Regions from separate parts of the Clostridium sp. HMP27 genome, predicted to be linked through region 1. Evidence: riboswitches for the same ligand, from Rfam matches in the RefSeq annotation. Region 1 holds a riboswitch; each other region holds the start of a gene.
The links. Region 1 has a riboswitch for S-adenosylmethionine ahead of DP68_RS04555 (M20 family metallopeptidase). Riboswitches for the same ligand answer to the same signal wherever they lie in the genome.
Positions count from the first base shown of each region.

Region 2: linked by a shared signal. The riboswitch ahead of DP68_RS10990 (Na+/H+ antiporter NhaC family protein) and the one ahead of DP68_RS04555 (M20 family metallopeptidase) in region 1 are both predicted to bind S-adenosylmethionine.
Region 3: linked by a shared signal. The riboswitch ahead of DP68_RS07320 (methionine ABC transporter ATP-binding protein) and the one ahead of DP68_RS04555 (M20 family metallopeptidase) in region 1 are both predicted to bind S-adenosylmethionine.

Region 1 is NZ_JMFY01000008.1:30,440-36,430, reverse strand. It holds gene DP68_RS04570 (MetQ/NlpA family ABC transporter substrate-binding protein) at 1-412, opposite strand, end outside; gene DP68_RS04565 (methionine ABC transporter permease) at 453-1,133, opposite strand; gene DP68_RS04560 (methionine ABC transporter ATP-binding protein) at 1,081-2,160, opposite strand; SAM riboswitch class I at 2,268-2,378, opposite strand; SAM riboswitch class I at 2,703-2,813, shown strand; gene DP68_RS04555 (M20 family metallopeptidase) at 2,967-4,166, shown strand; gene arcA (arginine deiminase) at 4,262-5,485, shown strand; gene DP68_RS04545 (PHP domain-containing protein) at 5,607-5,991, shown strand, end outside.
Region 2 is NZ_JMFY01000019.1:18,741-24,731, forward strand. It holds gene DP68_RS10985 (FAD-dependent oxidoreductase) at 1-965, opposite strand, end outside; SAM riboswitch class I at 1,459-1,578, shown strand; gene DP68_RS10990 (Na+/H+ antiporter NhaC family protein) at 1,665-2,990, shown strand; gene DP68_RS10995 (EamA family transporter) at 3,107-4,003, shown strand; gene DP68_RS11000 (DUF6514 family protein) at 4,435-4,788, shown strand; gene acpS (holo-ACP synthase) at 4,982-5,350, shown strand; gene DP68_RS11010 (bifunctional ADP-dependent NAD(P)H-hydrate dehydratase/NAD(P)H-hydrate epimerase) at 5,354-5,991, shown strand, end outside.
Region 3 is NZ_JMFY01000015.1:15,391-21,381, reverse strand. It holds gene DP68_RS07340 (DHHA1 domain-containing protein) at 1-472, shown strand, start outside; gene infC (translation initiation factor IF-3) at 569-1,057, opposite strand; gene DP68_RS07330 (MetQ/NlpA family ABC transporter substrate-binding protein) at 1,168-1,983, opposite strand; gene DP68_RS07325 (methionine ABC transporter permease) at 2,015-2,656, opposite strand; gene DP68_RS07320 (methionine ABC transporter ATP-binding protein) at 2,660-3,616, opposite strand; SAM riboswitch class I at 3,690-3,800, opposite strand; gene DP68_RS07315 (hypothetical protein) at 4,047-5,468, shown strand.

The DNA of each region.
Region 1 (5,991 bases):
CAATTTTATCTCCATCTTTTAGCTCTTTTAAATCCTTTAAATTACTTGAATATATTGCCATAGGTGCTAAAACAGTATTTGCGATAGATACAAGGTCTAGGTTGCGGTCTTTTTTAAATTGTTCAAAATATGCCACAGTTTGAAATGCATTTGCATCTATTTCTCCATCATTTAATGCCATGTTCGGCCTTACATAATCGCTAAAGCTTACAATCTTTAACTCAATATTCTCCTTTGCTAATCTATCTTTCACATTATCCCAAACTTTATGGTCATCCCCTGTAACTCCTAGTTTTATAACTTGTTTCTTACTTGCATCAGCAGATGTTCCTTTTGACTGTCCACATCCGACAAATGCTGTAGCAGTTATTACTACCCCTAATACTAACGCTGCTAATCTTTTTATTTTCATTATTAAAGCCCCCTTAAATTATGTTAAATATTTTATTTTGTTAATGGCTTAATTTCTTTAGTAAAAAGTCACCAAAGCTTTGTATCCCATTAACTAGGATTAGAAGAATTATTATAGTAGCTACCATTATGTCAGTTTTAAAATACTGATAGCCATATCTTATAGCAAAATCTCCAAGTCCGCCCCCTCCTACAGTTCCTGCAACAGCTGAAAACCCTATTAAGCTAACTGTTGTAATTGTTAGAGCATAAACGATACCTGGGAGCCCTTCCTTTAATAAAATCCTGTAGATTATCTCAAAAGGACTTGAACCCATGGCCTGTGCTGCCTCTATTACTCCCTTATCAATATCTAAAAGAGCTGACTCAATTTGCCTTGCCACAAATGGAACAGACCCAAGTACCAATGGAACTATGGCGCCCTTTAATCCAATTGTTGTTCCAACTATGAGTCTTGTAAAAGGTACAACTGCTGCTAAAAGTATTACGAAAGGAATTGAACGAAATATATTTATTATTTTCCCAACAGTACTATAAATTCCGTTATTCTCAAGTATATTTCCCGGCCTTGTTACCACAATAATTATTCCTATTATTATTCCTATAGCGGTTGAAATACTTCCTGCTATAACTACCATAAGTATGGTTTCGCCTAATGCCTTCATCATATCAGGAAAGAGTTCTACTACATTCGGCATAAAGGTATTCAGAAGTTCCAGCATTTTTAATCACCTCCACATAAATATCATTTTGTTTTAAATAACTCATTGATTGAATTATTCCTTCTTTAGAACCATTAAATTTGACAATTAAATTTCCTATAGGTACTTCTTGAATTATTTCAATATTACCAAATAAAATGCTTGCATCAACCTTAAACTTTCTAGAAACCTTTGAAATAAAGGCCTGGCCTGATTTCTGACCTACAAATGATATCTTTGCAATCACTTCCTCTTCAGTAAGCTCTCCTATAAAGGACTCCTTATCTAAAACCTCATAAATCTTATCATAATGAAATACTGTAGATACAAAATCCTTAGTCATTTGTGCCTTAGGATTTATAAATATCTGAAGAACATCTCCTTCTTCAATAACTTCTCCCCCCTCCATTACTGCTACCTTATGGCATATTTCTTTAACAACTTCCATTTGATGAGTAATGATAACTATTGTAAGTCGTAATTCTTCATTTATTTGTTTTAAAAGCTTTAGAATGGATCCAGTTGTCTGAGGATCTAATGCTGAAGTAGCTTCATCACATAAAAGCACCTGTGGGTCATTTGCTAGTGCTCTAGCAATGGCAACTCTTTGCTTTTGTCCTCCACTTAGCTCTCCAGGATAAACCTTTATTTTATCGCTTAATCCCACTAATTCCAAAAGGCTTTCTACCTTTTGCTTTATTTGTTCTTTAGTAAGACCTTTTCCTTTAAGAGGATAGGCTACATTTTCAAATACATTTCTACTCCTCATAAGATTAAAGTGCTGAAAAATCATACCTATCTTTTCCCTAGTTTTTCTAAGCTCCTTCGGTGATAACTTTGTGAGGTTTTTCCCATTTACAATTACCTCGCCGCAAGTAGGAGATTCAAGTAAATTAATACATCTAATTAAAGTACTTTTCCCTGCTCCACTATATCCGATAATTCCCATTATCTTGCCAGCTTCTACATGTAAGTTCACTCCCTTCACAGCCTCTATCTTATGCTCTTTAGTTTCATAGACTTTTTTAACATCCTTTAAATAAATCATTCATTTCCCTCCCCAAATAAAATAAAAAATCCTCTTTCCCAGATGAGAAAGAGGATAACTTCAATAAAAAAAGCCCCATGGAAGGACCGCTTTTAAACTATTACCTTCCCTCATCTTTCAGACTAATGTCTGCAGGATTTAGCACCTTGCTTTGCAAATAAGCATTGCTGGTTGCTGAAGCTTCATCGGGCCAGTCCCTCTGCTTCTCTAGATAAGGATCTATATTCGATTTTTAAGTTAGCATTTTCTGCTTGAGACTTATTATATTCTCATCTTTTTTAAATGTCAATAAAATTTTTTATAGAAAAATAAACTTTTTTTGCTATTCATATAATAAATATACTTTAATATATTTGGGGAAAGTATTGAAAAATAAATTATTAAATTAAACATAATTCACAAAATTTTTTATTTAATCATGTAATAATCATACATTACCGTCAATCCAACAAACATTATAAATTTGTTGACAATTCTTACTTATGCATATATAATCTTACTCAATTAATCTTTGTCATGATAAAGTTAAAAGTTAATAAGTATCCTTATCAAGAGAGACCGAGGGATTGGCCCTATGACGTCTCAGCAACCAGCAGGTATCATTAGCCTGTATGGTGCTAAATCCAACAGAAGTTTGTTCTGGTAGATGAGGGAAGGTGTTAAATTTAAATATTGCTCTTATAAGAGTTTATGTTTTAAAATCTTCTTCCATCTAGGAAGAAGATTTTTATTTTATCTAATTTTATTATCGCAAGTTTATAAAGACTAGTATCTTTATATGCTTATAAAAAGGGGGAACTATTACAATGAGTAAAATATTAAATAACTATCAAAAAAGCATTATTGATAAATTGGACAATGAAAGAGATAAATATATAAAAATAAGTCATCAAATTCATGATAATCCGGAGATAGGTAATCAAGAGTTTTTTGCATCTAGACTTCTTGCAGATACCTTGGCTGATTCAGGTTTTTCTGTAGAAAGAGCTGTAGCAGGTCATGATACTTCCTTTATAGCAAGAAAAAAATCAACAAAGCTTGGAGGTCCTACTATAGGATTTTTAGCAGAATATGATGCCTTGCCAGGACTAGGACACGCCTGTGGGCATAATATGATTGGAACAATTAGTACGGCAGCCGCTATTTCCCTTTCATGCCTTTTAGATGAAATAGGTGGAGAAGTCGTAGTCCTAGGTACTCCTGCAGAAGAAGGTGGACCAAATGGAAGTGCCAAAGCAAGTTTTGTTAATCATAATTTGCTTCAGGGTATAGATGCTTGTATGATAATTCATCCAGCAAATACAACAGGGGTAACTGGAAATTCTCTAGCTGTGGACCCACTTGATTTCGAATACATAGGCAAATCAGCCCATGCCTCAGGTTCACCTGAAAAGGGTATTAATGCCCTAGATTCGGTTATTCAGCTTTTTAACGGTATAAATGCCTTAAGGCAACATGTGCCTACGGATGTACGCATACATGGAATTATTACTCATGGTGGTGATGCCCCAAATATAGTGCCTGATTATGCAAAAGCAAGATTTTTTATTCGTGCAGCTACTAGAAAAATTTGTGATGAAGTTACCTCTAAAATTAAAAACATTGCGCAAGGTGCTGCTCTTGCCACTGGTGCGAAACTAAATATAATAGCCTTTCAAAATAAAGTTGACAACTTTCTTATCAATAAAAGTTTTGATGAACTATTTATTGAAAGTTCTAACTTGCTTGGTTTAGAAATAAGCACCAAGGCAAAAGAGGGATTAGGGTCAACAGATGCAGGAAATATAAGTCAGGTTGTTCCTACTATACATCCTCATATAAAAATTGGTGGTAATACCTTAGTAGGACATACCCCTGAATTTTGTGAAGCATCTGTTTCTAAGGAAGCCGATGAGGCATTAATTATCGGTGCAAAAGCTCTAGCAATTACTGGACTCACTTTGATTACAAATAAAGATAAATTACAAAAAATAACATCTGAATTTAATAGAATTAAATCCAATTAATCTTTAATCCATTTCTATGTAAATATAAATTAGCATAATATTTTATTGAATTGATAAACTAATGGTTAGAATAGATAATAGAAAGGATGAAGCCTATGTATTCTAACCCAAGTATTTCTGTTTACAACGAAATAGGAAAACTAAAATGTGTACTACTTCACTGCCCTGGGGAAGAAATTGAAAATATAGTGCCAGATTATTTAAGAAGACTTTTATTTGATGAAATTGCTTATTTAAAACAAGCTCGCAAAGAGCACACTGAATTTGCCAATATTTTAAAAAAAGAAGGTGTGGAGGTCCTATACTTAACAGATTTGATGGCAGAAATCTTACAATATCCACAAATCAGGCAAGAGTTTTTGACAGAGTTTATGGAGGAAGGCGGTGTAGTTACATGGGGCTTGCAAGAAGCCATTATGGAATTATTTAACCCATATTCCCCTCATGAACTTATAAGAAAATGTATATCTGGAGTACGTAAAGAGGAACTTAGGCATATTAAGCCTAAATCACTAGGCGATATGGTTAAAAATCCTTACCCATTTTATTTGGATCCTATTCCAAATCTTTATTTTCAAAGGGATCCATTTGCCTCAATTGGAAGAGGGATTTCTTTAAATGTGATGGCAAATACCACAAGGAATAGAGAAACTTTATTTGCTAAATATATCTTTAATTATCACCCTAGATTTAAAGATGTAAGCCGTTGGTACAACCGTGATAAGACACATCCTATCGAGGGTGGAGATATTTTAGTTCTTTCTGACAAAATACTAGCTATAGGTATTAGCGATAGAACAGATCCAATGGCTATTGAAAGATTATCACATAAACTCTTAGCTTCAGATGAACCCTTCGAAGTAGTTTTAGCCTTAGATATTCCAAAAGCAAGGGCATATATGCATTTAGATACTGTATTTACAATGGTAGACTATGATAAGTTTAGCATATATCCAGGAATTGAGGATCCTTTAGATGTATATAGAATAACTAGAAGCAAAAATAATGAGATAAGCATTACTTATGAATGTGATGACTTATGCGATATACTAAAAAAACATTTAAGTCTACCTGCGGTAAACTTAATTAGATGTGGAAACGGAGATCCAATTGCTGCTAGCCGAGAGCAATGGAGTGACGGAAGTAACACTTTGGCTATTTCTCCTGGGAAAGTAATTTGTTATGATCGTAATTATGTTACAAATGAAGCACTTCGCAAAAATGGCGTTGAAGTGTTAGAATTCCAATCCTATGAGTTATCACGAGGACGTGGCGGTCCAAGGTGCATGAGTATGCCTATAATTAGAGAAAAGCTATAGATAAATATTAAACTTAATATTTATAATCTATATTTTTGTTATAATATCTATGATTTCTAGTACCCTTTATTAATTCTTTTTAATACTATAAATGTATAATAATTAATTAAAGGATTTTAATATGTTTTATAAGGGTGATTTTCACATACATTCTACAGCATCCGATGGCGACCTTACTCCAAGTGAAATAGTAAGCCTTGCAAGCAATGAACATATGGATATAATATCTATCACAGACCACAATACTATATTAGGTGTTGAAGAAGCCATTGAAGCAGGTATAAAACTTGGAATTACGGTAATTCCAGGGGTTGAATTATCTTCACGTTATAAAAATAAGAGTGTTCATATTTTAGGTTACTTTAAAGATGATAGATATAAGGATAAAACCTTTGAGAGATTCCTAAACCTTGTAAAAAATCATAGAGGAAATGATGCAAAACACTTAATAAATCTACAAAGCAGTTATAATAAAAATAGCCATAGGTTATCTGTTGATGATGGAA
Region 2 (5,991 bases), on a different contig from region 1:
AAAATTGTAGATGAAACAAAATCTTTAAATATTAACTCATCTCCAGAGGCATTTATACCGGCAACTTTGCCCATTTGAACAGCAGCAGGCCAAATGCCATAGTTTCTACCGTTTAATTCTGCTACATCTCCGCAAGCATATATATCAGGTATGTTAGTTTCCATTTTTTCATTTACTACTACAGATTTATCGGTCTTTATTCCACACTTTTCAGCCAATTCTTTGTTTGCTCTTATTCCAACAGAAAATAATACCATGTCTGTATCAAGGATAGTGCCACTTTTTAGTTTTATATTAGTTACATTATCATTTCCGAGTATTTCAACTAGGGAGTCACCAAGAATTACATTAATGCCGCAATTACTAATTTGATTCTTAAAAATTTCAGCACCTTCTTCATCTAATTGTCTAGGTAAAAGTCTTTGGAAAAATTCCACTACAGTTACATCAAGTCCTAAATTTTGTAATTCCCATGCAGCCTCAAGCCCCAATAGACCGCCACCCATAACTACAGCTTTTTTACAATCTTTTGCATAACTTATTATTTTATCTGCATCATTTATTGTTCTTAAGGAAAATACTCCATTTTTGTCAGTACCAGCAGTTGGTGGGATGAAGTTACGTGCACCATTTGCAAGTATAAGTTTATCGTAATTTAAACAAGAGCCATCAGATAAAACTATCTTATTTTCTTTGGTCAGAATACTCTCTACTTTAGTATTTAGTTTTAAGTTTATACTATTCTCTTCAAACCAATTTTTATTTTTTAAATATAATTTTTTATCAGGAATCTCATTAGCAAGATATTCAGAAAGAGAAGGTCTATAATAGCTATAATAACTTTCCTCTGAAATCATTGTTATGTAGGCTTTTGAATTTTTCTGCCTTATAGCATCTGCAGCATAAAATCCAGCAGCGCCATTTCCAATAATAATAAAAGTTGTACCATTAGCTTTATTGTTCATATGCTCAGCTCCCCATAGTTTAATTTTAACCCTAAGATTATTATACACTAATAATTATCAGATAATGATTAAGAAAGTAAACTTGAAAGAATTTTGTGATAAAAGTTTAATTGATGGTTAATACTGAATAGTTACTAGTCATTATTGAAATTTCACTAAGGTGAAATTTCTTCCTTTAGCAGGGCTACTTACATTTTTAATGTTAAATATTATAGTATGGGATTTGCATTGTAGAAAGCATTGAACAAGCATTAAAAGCTCTTTATTTCTGATGTCAAAACACCGTTAAGAGTCTTCTACTGTCTGAACGATAGTGAGTTTAGAAGGCTTAGGTGGTTTAACATCAGAAATATTAGAGCTTTTTTACGAAGTGAAGCTTTCCTAAATAAAAATTCCATACTATATATCAACATTATCTTAAAATGTGGTAATTTTTAAAGGATTGACAATAGATTAGTTTGATGATAAACTATCCTTAAAATTTAATAGGAACTTCTTATCAAGAGTGGCGGAGGGACTGGCCCCATGAAGCCCGGCAACCCAGATACATTTGTTTTAATACGTTTGTTTTGAAGGTGCTAAATCCAGCAGGTGAATACCTGACAGATAAGGGGAGAAGTGTAACTTCTTGTGTCTGTCGGCAAGGGGTTTTTTTATTTTGTAAATTAATTTTAAATAGTCATTATGGGAGGATATTAAATGAATAATTCAGTTGAAAGAAAAGGTAAGGCGACAGCATTACTACCACTAATAGTTTTTGTAGCGATATATTTATCAATAGCATTAGTTACTAATGATTTTTATGCTATGCCTGTTACTGTTCCGTTTTTGATTGCTGCAGTGGTAGCGTTACTTATGAATAAAAAAGAAAGTATAAATGACAAAGTTGAAATATTTTGCAAGGGAGCAGGGGATTTAAATATTGTACTTATGTGCTTAATATTTATCTTAGCAGGAGCCTTTGCACAAGTTGCAAAAGATATGGGAGCAGTAGAATCTACTGTTAACTTAGGACTTAAAGTGCTTCCAAGTAATATTTTAATTTCAGGGATATTTATAATTGGATGCTTTATATCCACTTCTATAGGAACTTCTGTAGGAACAATAGTTGCACTATCTCCGATGGCTGTAGGAGTAGCTGATAAGACTGGAATATCAGTGGCTTTAGTGCTAGGATCAGTAATTGGTGGAGCAATGTTTGGCGATAATTTATCAATGATTTCTGATACAACAATTGCAGCTACTAGAACTCAAGGGTGCGAAATGAGGGACAAGTTTAAAACTAACTTCTTTATAGTACTCCCAGCGGCAATTATTACAGCAGTGATATTTGCAGTAATTACATCAGGTAATAATGCTACTTTATCTGGAAACTATCAGTATAGTATTGTAAAGGTACTTCCTTATTTATCTGTACTTATAGCAGCACTTTTAGGTGTAAATGTAATTTTAGTTTTAGTGGGTGGAGTGGCGCTTTCAGGTATAGTAGGAATTGCTACTGGATCTATGGGAGTTATAGCTTTTCTTCAGTCTATAGCAAAGGGAATAGCAGGTATGTCAGAACTAGTGATAGTATCACTTGTAATTGGAGGAACTGTAGAACTTATTAAACACAATGGAGGTATAGATTTCTTACTTCATTTTATAACAAGCAAGGTAAAATCGAGAAAGGGTGCCGAGCTTGCTATAGGACTTTTAGTTACTTTAGTAGATGCATGTACTGCTAACAATACTATAGCTATAGTAACTACAGGACCTTTAGCAAAAAGTATATCTTCAAAATATAATATAGAGCCACAAAAAACAGCTAGTCTACTAGATACTTTTTCATGCTTTGCTCAAGGAGTTATACCATATGGAGCACAGTTATTAGTTGCATCAGGTATTGCAGGCATTTCACCATTTTTAATAATGAAGTATTTGTACTATCCATATTTAATTGGGATATCTGCAGTTATTGCAATAGCATTAGGATTCCCTAAGATAAAGAATATGGAGGCAGGGGCTCTAAAAAAAGTAATTTAATTGATAATTAGAACTAAGTTATTACTTTGAGTGCAAAATTATATTGAATTTTGCACTCTTTTAATTTCTAATATAATATAGAATATGGGAAAATAACATAGTGGGGTGGATGGAAAATGATAAAACTTCAATCAAGAACAAAAGGATTACTGCTTGTTATCATAGGAGCTATGCTGTGGGGAATATCAGGTACTGCTGCTCAATATTTGTTTCAACAAAAGGGGTTTAGCCCTGAGTGGCTTGTTGTAATTCGTTTATTAGTATCAGGAATAATTTTGTTAACATACGCAATCATAAGAGAAAAACAAGACATATGGAAGATTTGGAAATCTAAACATAACTGTTACAGTCTTATAATTTTTAGTGTTATTGGAATGTTAGGTGTACAATATACATACTTTGCTGCCATTAAACATGGCAATGCAGCAACAGCAACTATACTACAATACCTATCACCGGTGATAATTACTTGCTATTTAGCTATTAGGACTAAAAAAGTTCCAAGTATAAGGCAAAGCTTAGCTATTATCTTTGCCATGTTAGGAACATTCCTTATAATTACAAAAGGAAATATCTACACCATATCTATTTCTAAATTAGCATTATTGTGGGGAATTGGTTCAGCTTTTACATCAGCTTTTTACACGTTATATCCCCATGAATTACTTGGTAAATGGAGATCTACACTTATAGTTGGATGGAGTATGCTTATTGGTGGAGTAGCTTTTAGTTTTATCCATCAGCCCTGGAACTTTGTGGGACAATGGTCCATTAATTCTATGGTTGCTGTTATGTTTGTAGTATTATTTGGCACCCTTGTTGCTTTTTATTGCTACTTGGAAAGTTTAAAATATATACAGCCAACAGAAGCAAGCGTATTATCCTCTATGGAACCTTTATCCGCTGCGGTTTTATCCGTACTGTGGCTAAGAGTTCCACTTGGCGTTGTAGAATGGTTAGGAATAGTGTCTGTTATAAGTGCTATTATAATTTTATCTAATGTAAAAAAATAGGCGTCTGATATATGTTATACTTAAACTTATTAAAAGTAATATATTGCTAACAAGTGTAAGAGTTGTACTATTCTTTATAGCTGCTGCTATTATTTTATTAGAGTAAATCAATGTAATAATTACATAATTAATAACAAACAGGGGTTTAATGTAAGTTTTAAATCTATTATAATACTCAAATGTAAAATATTACATAAAAAATTTAAAGTAGAAATTAACTTAATTTACACTATAATTCGACATGAAAAAATCCAGAAAAATACAGTTATTCCCATTGCATGGATAAGTATTCACTATTAGGAAGTGTTTTTTACCTTCTTTGTCATATTAGGAAAATAACTTGTCCAAACCATGGTTCATAAAATGACAGGTTTCTTTCATCTTAAATGTTATTATATTAATATAACTTAGCGAGTGGAGGGAAATGAATTATGATAATAGTTGAAAATTTATCAAAAATTCATCAAGGAGAAGATATGGAAAAGACTTATTTTTATAGATTGATAAAGGATAAATTTAATCTTAATTATGGAGATGAACTAATAGAAGTACAATCCTATGGAATAGAAATAGAAAGACAGGATAAGGTAGAGGGAAATATAGTAAATATAGAAAGAGATTATATAAAGAATATAAGTCCTCAAAGACATAAAGTACATAGCCTTTTGAAAGTGCTGCACGACAACACTGTGTCACCGATACATCTTATAGATATAGCAGGGGATTATGTAGACGAGTATATTAGTGATTTTGATAACGTATTAAGAGAAATAGCAACTAACTAATAATAAAAAACTAGAGGCCAACAGCCAGGAAGCAGAAATAAAAAAATGGTTGTGGACAGATAACATAAATATAAAATTTAAATTTGATTATTTTATTATAGGATTTATTATGGGGATTAATTAATATAGAATTAATGATAAAATAGAGATATATATCTCTATTTTATTTTTATATAAAAAGGCGGTGACAAATATGATAGGGGGAACGGGCATAGACATAATTGAAATATATAGAATAAAGAATGCCGTAATGAAAAATAATAATTTTATATATAAGATATTTACACAAAGAGAAATTGATTACTTTAGATCAAGGAATTTACTGTCAGAGGTGGTTGCAGGTAATTTTGCTGCAAAGGAAGCCATAGCAAAAGCGTTAGGAACTGGATTTAGAAAATTTTCCTTAAAGGATATAGAGATTCTTCGTGATGAACTTGGAGCACCTGTAGCATTTTTACATGGAGGTGCAAAAGAACTTGTAAAAGAGCCATATAAGCTCCATGTATCAATATCTCATAGTAGAGAAAATGCTATAGCCTATGCAGTTTTGGAGGTGTATTAATATATGAGAATAGGTACTGCAGAAGTTATGAGGAAAATTGATAAATACTCCATAGAAGTTTTAAAAATACCTAGCATAGTGCTTATGGAAAATGCTGCACTTAAAGTTGTAAAAAATATTGATATTGAGAATGTGCAGAATTGCTCGATTATATGTGGCAAGGGAAACAATGGTGGAGATGGGCTAGCAGTAGCCAGACATCTTCATGTAATAGGAAAAGATGTAGGTGTATTTTTGTTAGGAGGAGAGCGGGGAATTTCAGGAGACTCTCAAATTAATTATAATATACTTTTAAACATGGGAGTTAAAATAATATCTATAAATAATATGGAAGATATAAATGAGATGAGAGAGTACTTAGAACAAGCCGATATTATTGTAGATGCCATATTTGGAACGGGTTTAAATAAAAATGTTGAAGGCATATATAGTGCAGCTATATCTGTAATAAATGAAAGCAATTCCTATATTTTATCTATAGATATACCTTCAGGATTAGAATGTAATAGTGGTAGGGTGCTTGGAAATTCTATAAGAGCTAATAAAACTGTAACTTTTCAGCTATATAAGAAGGGATTTTTAAACTATGGTGTGGATAAATATACAGGGGCAGTGGTAATAGAGGATATTGGCATACCAAA
Region 3 (5,991 bases), on a different contig from region 1:
ATTAAAATGTGGTAATGAAAAAGATGCCCTAGCAAAAGTGCAAAATCTTAGAAATGAACTCAATGATGCTCTAAGTGAAAAGGGAGTCTTAAAGGCACAGGTTGCGGAATATGAAGTTAAAGAAATTTTAAATAGCTCTGAAAATATAAACGGAGTTAAGATAATTAAAAATATATTTGACAATGGCGATTTAAAGTACATAAACTTATTAGCTTCTAAATTAGTATTCTATCCTAAGACTATAGTTTTATTTGCAATAAAAACTGAAGATAAAGCTCAATTAATTTTTATGTGTTCAAAGGATTTAAAAGTTATAAGCATGAATTTACTTTTAAAGGATGCAATAACTTTAATTGATGGAAAAGGCGGTGGAAGCGACTTTTCAGCACAAGGTGGAGGAAAAGATAATAATAATTTAACTTCCTGCATTGAGTATGCCTACAAGAAAGTGTGCACCCATCTTCAGGATTAATTTCATCATAGTAAATATCAAAAAATAGCTAATCCCTAGTATCTAATAATGTTTAGACACTAGGGATTTAGTGACTATACTAAATTGCACTGCAATTTATTTTTTCGGTGCTAAAATCATAGTCATATTGTTTCCTTCAAGTTTTGCTGGTTTTTCAATAGTTCCAATTTCTCCTATTAACTCAACAAATGACTCCATAATTTTATACCCTACTTGAGTATTATTATTTTGTCTTCCTTTAAACCTAATGGAAACCTTAACTTTATCTTCATTAGTTAAAAACTTTTTAGCATTATTGGCTTTAATTTGAATGTCACCCACATCAATTGTTGGACTTAATCTTACTTCTTTAAGATTAACAACCTTTTGATTTTTTCTGTTTTCCTTTTCCTTTTTAGATTGCTCATAAAGGAATTTACTGTAGTCCATTATTCTACATACAGGTGGATTGGCATTAGGAGAAATCATAACTAAATCTAGTTCTCTCTCTTCAGCTATCATTAAAGCATCTCTTGTGCTTACAATTTTGCTTTCTTCTCCATCAATTAATCTAATTTCCTTTTCTCTAATCTGCTCGTTTAGCATAACATCCTTACTAATAATACCGCCTCCAAAATTTGATTTTATACAATATCTCTAGTATACCTTATTATTTGTCATATTACAAAGAATATATTCTAAAGGCGAATTTATTTTTAAAATGATGGAATTATTGCCCCTTTATAATTTTCTTCTATAAACTTTTTAATTTCTGGTGTGTTAATAGCCTCAACTAAAGCTTTAATATATTCTTTATCCTTATTATCTTCTTTTACTGCAATAATGTTAGCATATGGTGAATCCTTTGCTTCAATTGCTAAAGCATCTTTAGTTGGATTTAATCCTGCTGGCAGAGCATAGTTTGTATTTATTACTGCTACATCAACATCTTTTAAAGTTCTTGGAAGCTGAGCTGCTTCTAACTCTTCTATTTTTATATTTTTAGGATTTTCAGTAATATCTAATTTAGTGATTAATTCTCCTTCTTTAAACTTAGCAATTCCTTCTTTTTCAAGTAATCTTAAAGCCCTTGATCCATTTGTTGAATCATTTGGTACTGCTATTGTTGCTCCATCTTTTAAATCTTTTAAATTTTTAATTTTATCAGAGTATACTCCCATTGGTTCTAAGTGAACTTTCGCAACAGAAGCTAAATGAGTACCTTTTTCTTTATTAAATTGCTCTAAGTAAGGAATATGTTGAAAGAAGTTTGCATCTAATTCTCCTTGTTCAACTGCTGTATTTGGAATAACATAATCATCAAACACCTTGATTTCTAAAGTATAACCTTTTTTCTCTAGTATAGGTTTTACCTTTTCTAATATTTGTGCATGTGGTTCTGGAGTTGCCCCAACAACTATCTTCTTTTTCTCTGCAGGCTGAGCTGCTTCCTTATTGCCACATCCTGTTAGGCCAATTGCCCCTAAAACTACTGTACTTGCAAGTATTGCTGATAATATTCTCTTTTTCATTATAAAATGCCCCCTATTTATTAAAATATTTTTATTTGTTTACTTTTTTATATATTAAAGTTCCTATGCTTTGAAGCACTTGAACTAAAACTACTAAAACTATTACTGTAGCTATCAAAACATCATTTCTAAACATATGGTATCCATATCTTATTGCCACATATCCAAGCCCACCTGCACCAATAGCTCCTGCCATTGCCGAAAATCCTACTACACTAATTACTGTAAGAGTTATCCCCGATACAATAGAAGGAAGTGCTTCTGGCAGCATTACTTTGAATATAATTTGTGAAATACTGGCCCCAAAGGATTTTGCAGCTTCAACCACTCCTTTATCCACCTCTTTTAAAGCTGCTTCTATAATTCTTGTTACAAAAGGTGCTGAACCTATAGTCAGTGGTACAATTGCAGCAGGGGTTCCAATGGACTTTCCTACTATAAACCTTGTCACTGGTATAAGTATTACCATCAAAACTATAAAAGGAAATGATCTTAAAATGTTTATTATTGTATCTAAAATTTTATAAACTGCTTCATTTGGCTTTAATCCATCTTTAGCTGTTATTATCATTATAATTGCTGGTATAAATCCTATTAATACTGCTAAAGCTGTAGAAATTAAAACCATGATTAAAGTTTCACCTAAAGCTGGAAGTAATATTTGAGTTACCATACTTTATAGCACCTCCCAATGTACATTTTTTTTATCTAGATAAGAAGTAACTTGATTCTTCTTATCTTCTGTAGTATTAATTACAAGGCTTCCAAGTACTATTCCATTAAACTTCTCAAGTTTTCCCCAAACAATGGACACGTCTATGTTAAGTTCTCTAGCCATAGCTGTTATTACAGAACTCTTACTTATCTCCTTTGGGAAGAATAACTTTATATTTATCCCCTCTTCTGGCAATATCTCTTCTTCTCCCAAAAGATTTTCTAAATCTTTACTTGGATTTAGGAATACTTCTTCTACCTTTCCAGATTGAATTAATTTTCCACCTTCCATTAATGCAACTTTTGAGCAAGCTTCTTTTATAACCTCCATTTGATGAGTTACTATTACAATTGTTATGCCTAATTTATTATTTATCTCTCTTAATAATTCTAAAATGGACTTTGTTGTCTTAGGGTCTAATGCTGAAGTAGCTTCATCACATAATAAAACTTCCGGATTAAGAGTTAATGCTCTTGCAATTGCCACCCTTTGCTTCTGTCCTCCACTTAGCTCCTTTGGCATACTTTGAGCCTTATCCTCTAATCCTACAAGAGATAAAAGTTCTCTTACTCTTTTATTTATATCTTCCTTACTATATTTCCAGGTTTCCATAGGAAGAGCTATATTTTGCCACACATTTTTTCTATTTAACAAACTGAAATTTTGAAATATCATACCTATGTTTTTTCTAAACTCTCTAAGTTCTCTTTCTTTAAGCTCTTTTACTTCTTTGTTATTTACTATTACGTTTCCTGAATCATAACCTTCAAGTCCATTTATACATCTTAAAAGTGTTGATTTCCCTGCCCCACTGTGTCCTACAATTCCATATATTTCTCCCTTTTCTATAGTAATACTTACATTTTGCAAAACCTGATCTTCTCCAAAAAACTTATTAACATTATTTATTTCAATCATTGCTGCACCCCCTACTATCTAATAAAAAAATAAAGACCTAAGGATAACCTTAGGTCTGAAAAGATCCCGTCTACCCTCATCTCTCAGCTTACGCTGCAGGATTTAGCACCTTATATATATCACAATAATATATATTGGTTGCCGGGTTTCATCGGGCCAGTCCCTCCACCACTCTTGATAAGTCCTATTCGCTTTTATTGTTTTTTATTATATTACCATAGTCAAAGGTTGTCAATAACTTTTTTTTCTAATGATTCTGTAAAATGTGACATTATCAATTCTCCATCATATATTATAGTACAAGCTTGGGATGTTATCTTAATTTTATATGGAAACATCTCAATGAATTGGGATGTGCTGATTTGCAACGAAATCAAAGATTTCTACAAATCATGTAAATCATGCATAACTCATATAAGGAGTGATGTTTATGAATAGATTTGAAAAAATAACACCTTTTAATGGTTTTTATGAAGACCGTAATTTAGGACATCAGAATAATTATGCCTGGGCTATGGGGGAATTAGGCGATTATATATATGTTGGGGTAGGAAAAAATATAGTTTATACAGTTTTAAGATTCGTCTTTAATCTACCTGAACAATATATACCCGAAGTATTTATCCCAAGGCCTTCCATAAACCCAGGAGCTGAAATTTGGCGCTATAACAAAGATGGATCTGAAAATTGGACACAAGTTTATAAGTCTAATCCTCAAGATGGCATAGGCGATTTTAGATATATGATTAACTTCACTACAGCATCAGGAAAAAAAGTATTATTAGCTGCTGCTAATTCATTCTCGTCTGCAGTCAAAATGTTAATGTCCGAAGATGGTGAAAACTGGGAGGACGTAAGTGATGGTCTTACAGAAGGCGACACAGCAAGAGCCATGGTAGAGCATAACGGAAGAATGTATTTAGGCGTAATGAAAGGACTTGGCGGAAGTTTAGAGACTATTTTATATGAAACAAACGAACCTGAAAATGGGTGGACACGAGTTCAAATAGGAACAGGAGCAAATAATCCTCGTGGAGAAATTGCTTCAATGGAAAGCTTTAATAATCATCTTTATATTGGTACGGCTCCTCCTGGAGGATTTGAAGTTTGGAGAACTAATAGAGTATCCCCTATAGAGGATGATTGGAAACTTGTTGTAGATAAAGGTGCTGGTGAAGCCTTAAATCAATTACCTTTAAGCATGAAAGCTTTCAAAGGAGATTTATACGTTGGAACAGGAATATGGTTTGGAGTTTTCAGTATAGACCCTAGCCAAAGGTTTGTTCCCCCAAAAGGCTTTGATCTTATACGCGTTTCATCTAATGACGCTTGGAAGGTAGTTATAGGAAATGAAGCTATTTCTCCTACAAATCCAACTACTAGAGGAATTAGAAGACCCAATATTCCAGCTGGTCTTTGGGATATTTCTAATGCTTACTGCTGGCAGCTTGATGTTCATAACAATAGGCTGTATTTAGGCACCTGGGATGATTCAATATTATTTGCCACTTTATTGAAAACTTTAATAGCAAGATTTCCTAGCATTATATCAAGATTATCTGCCTCAAATACAGAAAATCAGGCAGCCTTAAATATTGATTCCTTAGACTTCGACTACAATTATGCACCACTAATAGAATCCCTTATACAATCTTTAGCTACTATAAAAGGTACCTTTGGTGGGGACTTATGGGTTTCCAATGATGGCTCTGACTGGAGATATATAAGTTTAAACGGCCTTGGAAATCCTCGTAATTATGGTTTGAGAAATCTACTTCCTTCAAAGAATGGTAAACTCTATATTGGAACTGCTAATCCCTTTGAAGGATGCGAAGTCTGGGTTTCAAGATAGTCAGTATAACTAACAGGATATTGCGACGTTTTTAATGTTAAATCTTCCGTATGGGTTCTGCATTGTTAATGAAACATCTCAGCTTACTGAGATATGCTAATTTATAATAAAATCATAGATTTCTATAAATTATGCAACGCGTTCACTACGCAAATGAGCTCCAATATCTGTCAATTTAAATCTCCTAAACTTTCTAAACTCGCTTACGCTCAAACAGCAGAAAGTTCTTTACGCTGATTTAAGTTGACAGATAAAAGCTTCTAATTGCTTGTTCAATGCTTTCTACAATACAGAATTCATAGTAGAAAGCATTGAATAAGCTCCAGAGTGACTTTATTTATAAATTTAAAATACCGTATAGAGCCTCCTACTGTCTGAGCCACAGCGAGTTTAGGATGCTTAGGCATTTTGAATTTGTAAATATTAGCCACTGTTAGCGAAATGAACGCTTTCCTAGATGCAAATTCTATACGGTAGGTTCAACATTATCTTAAAATATCATACTATTTCTATAATATGATGA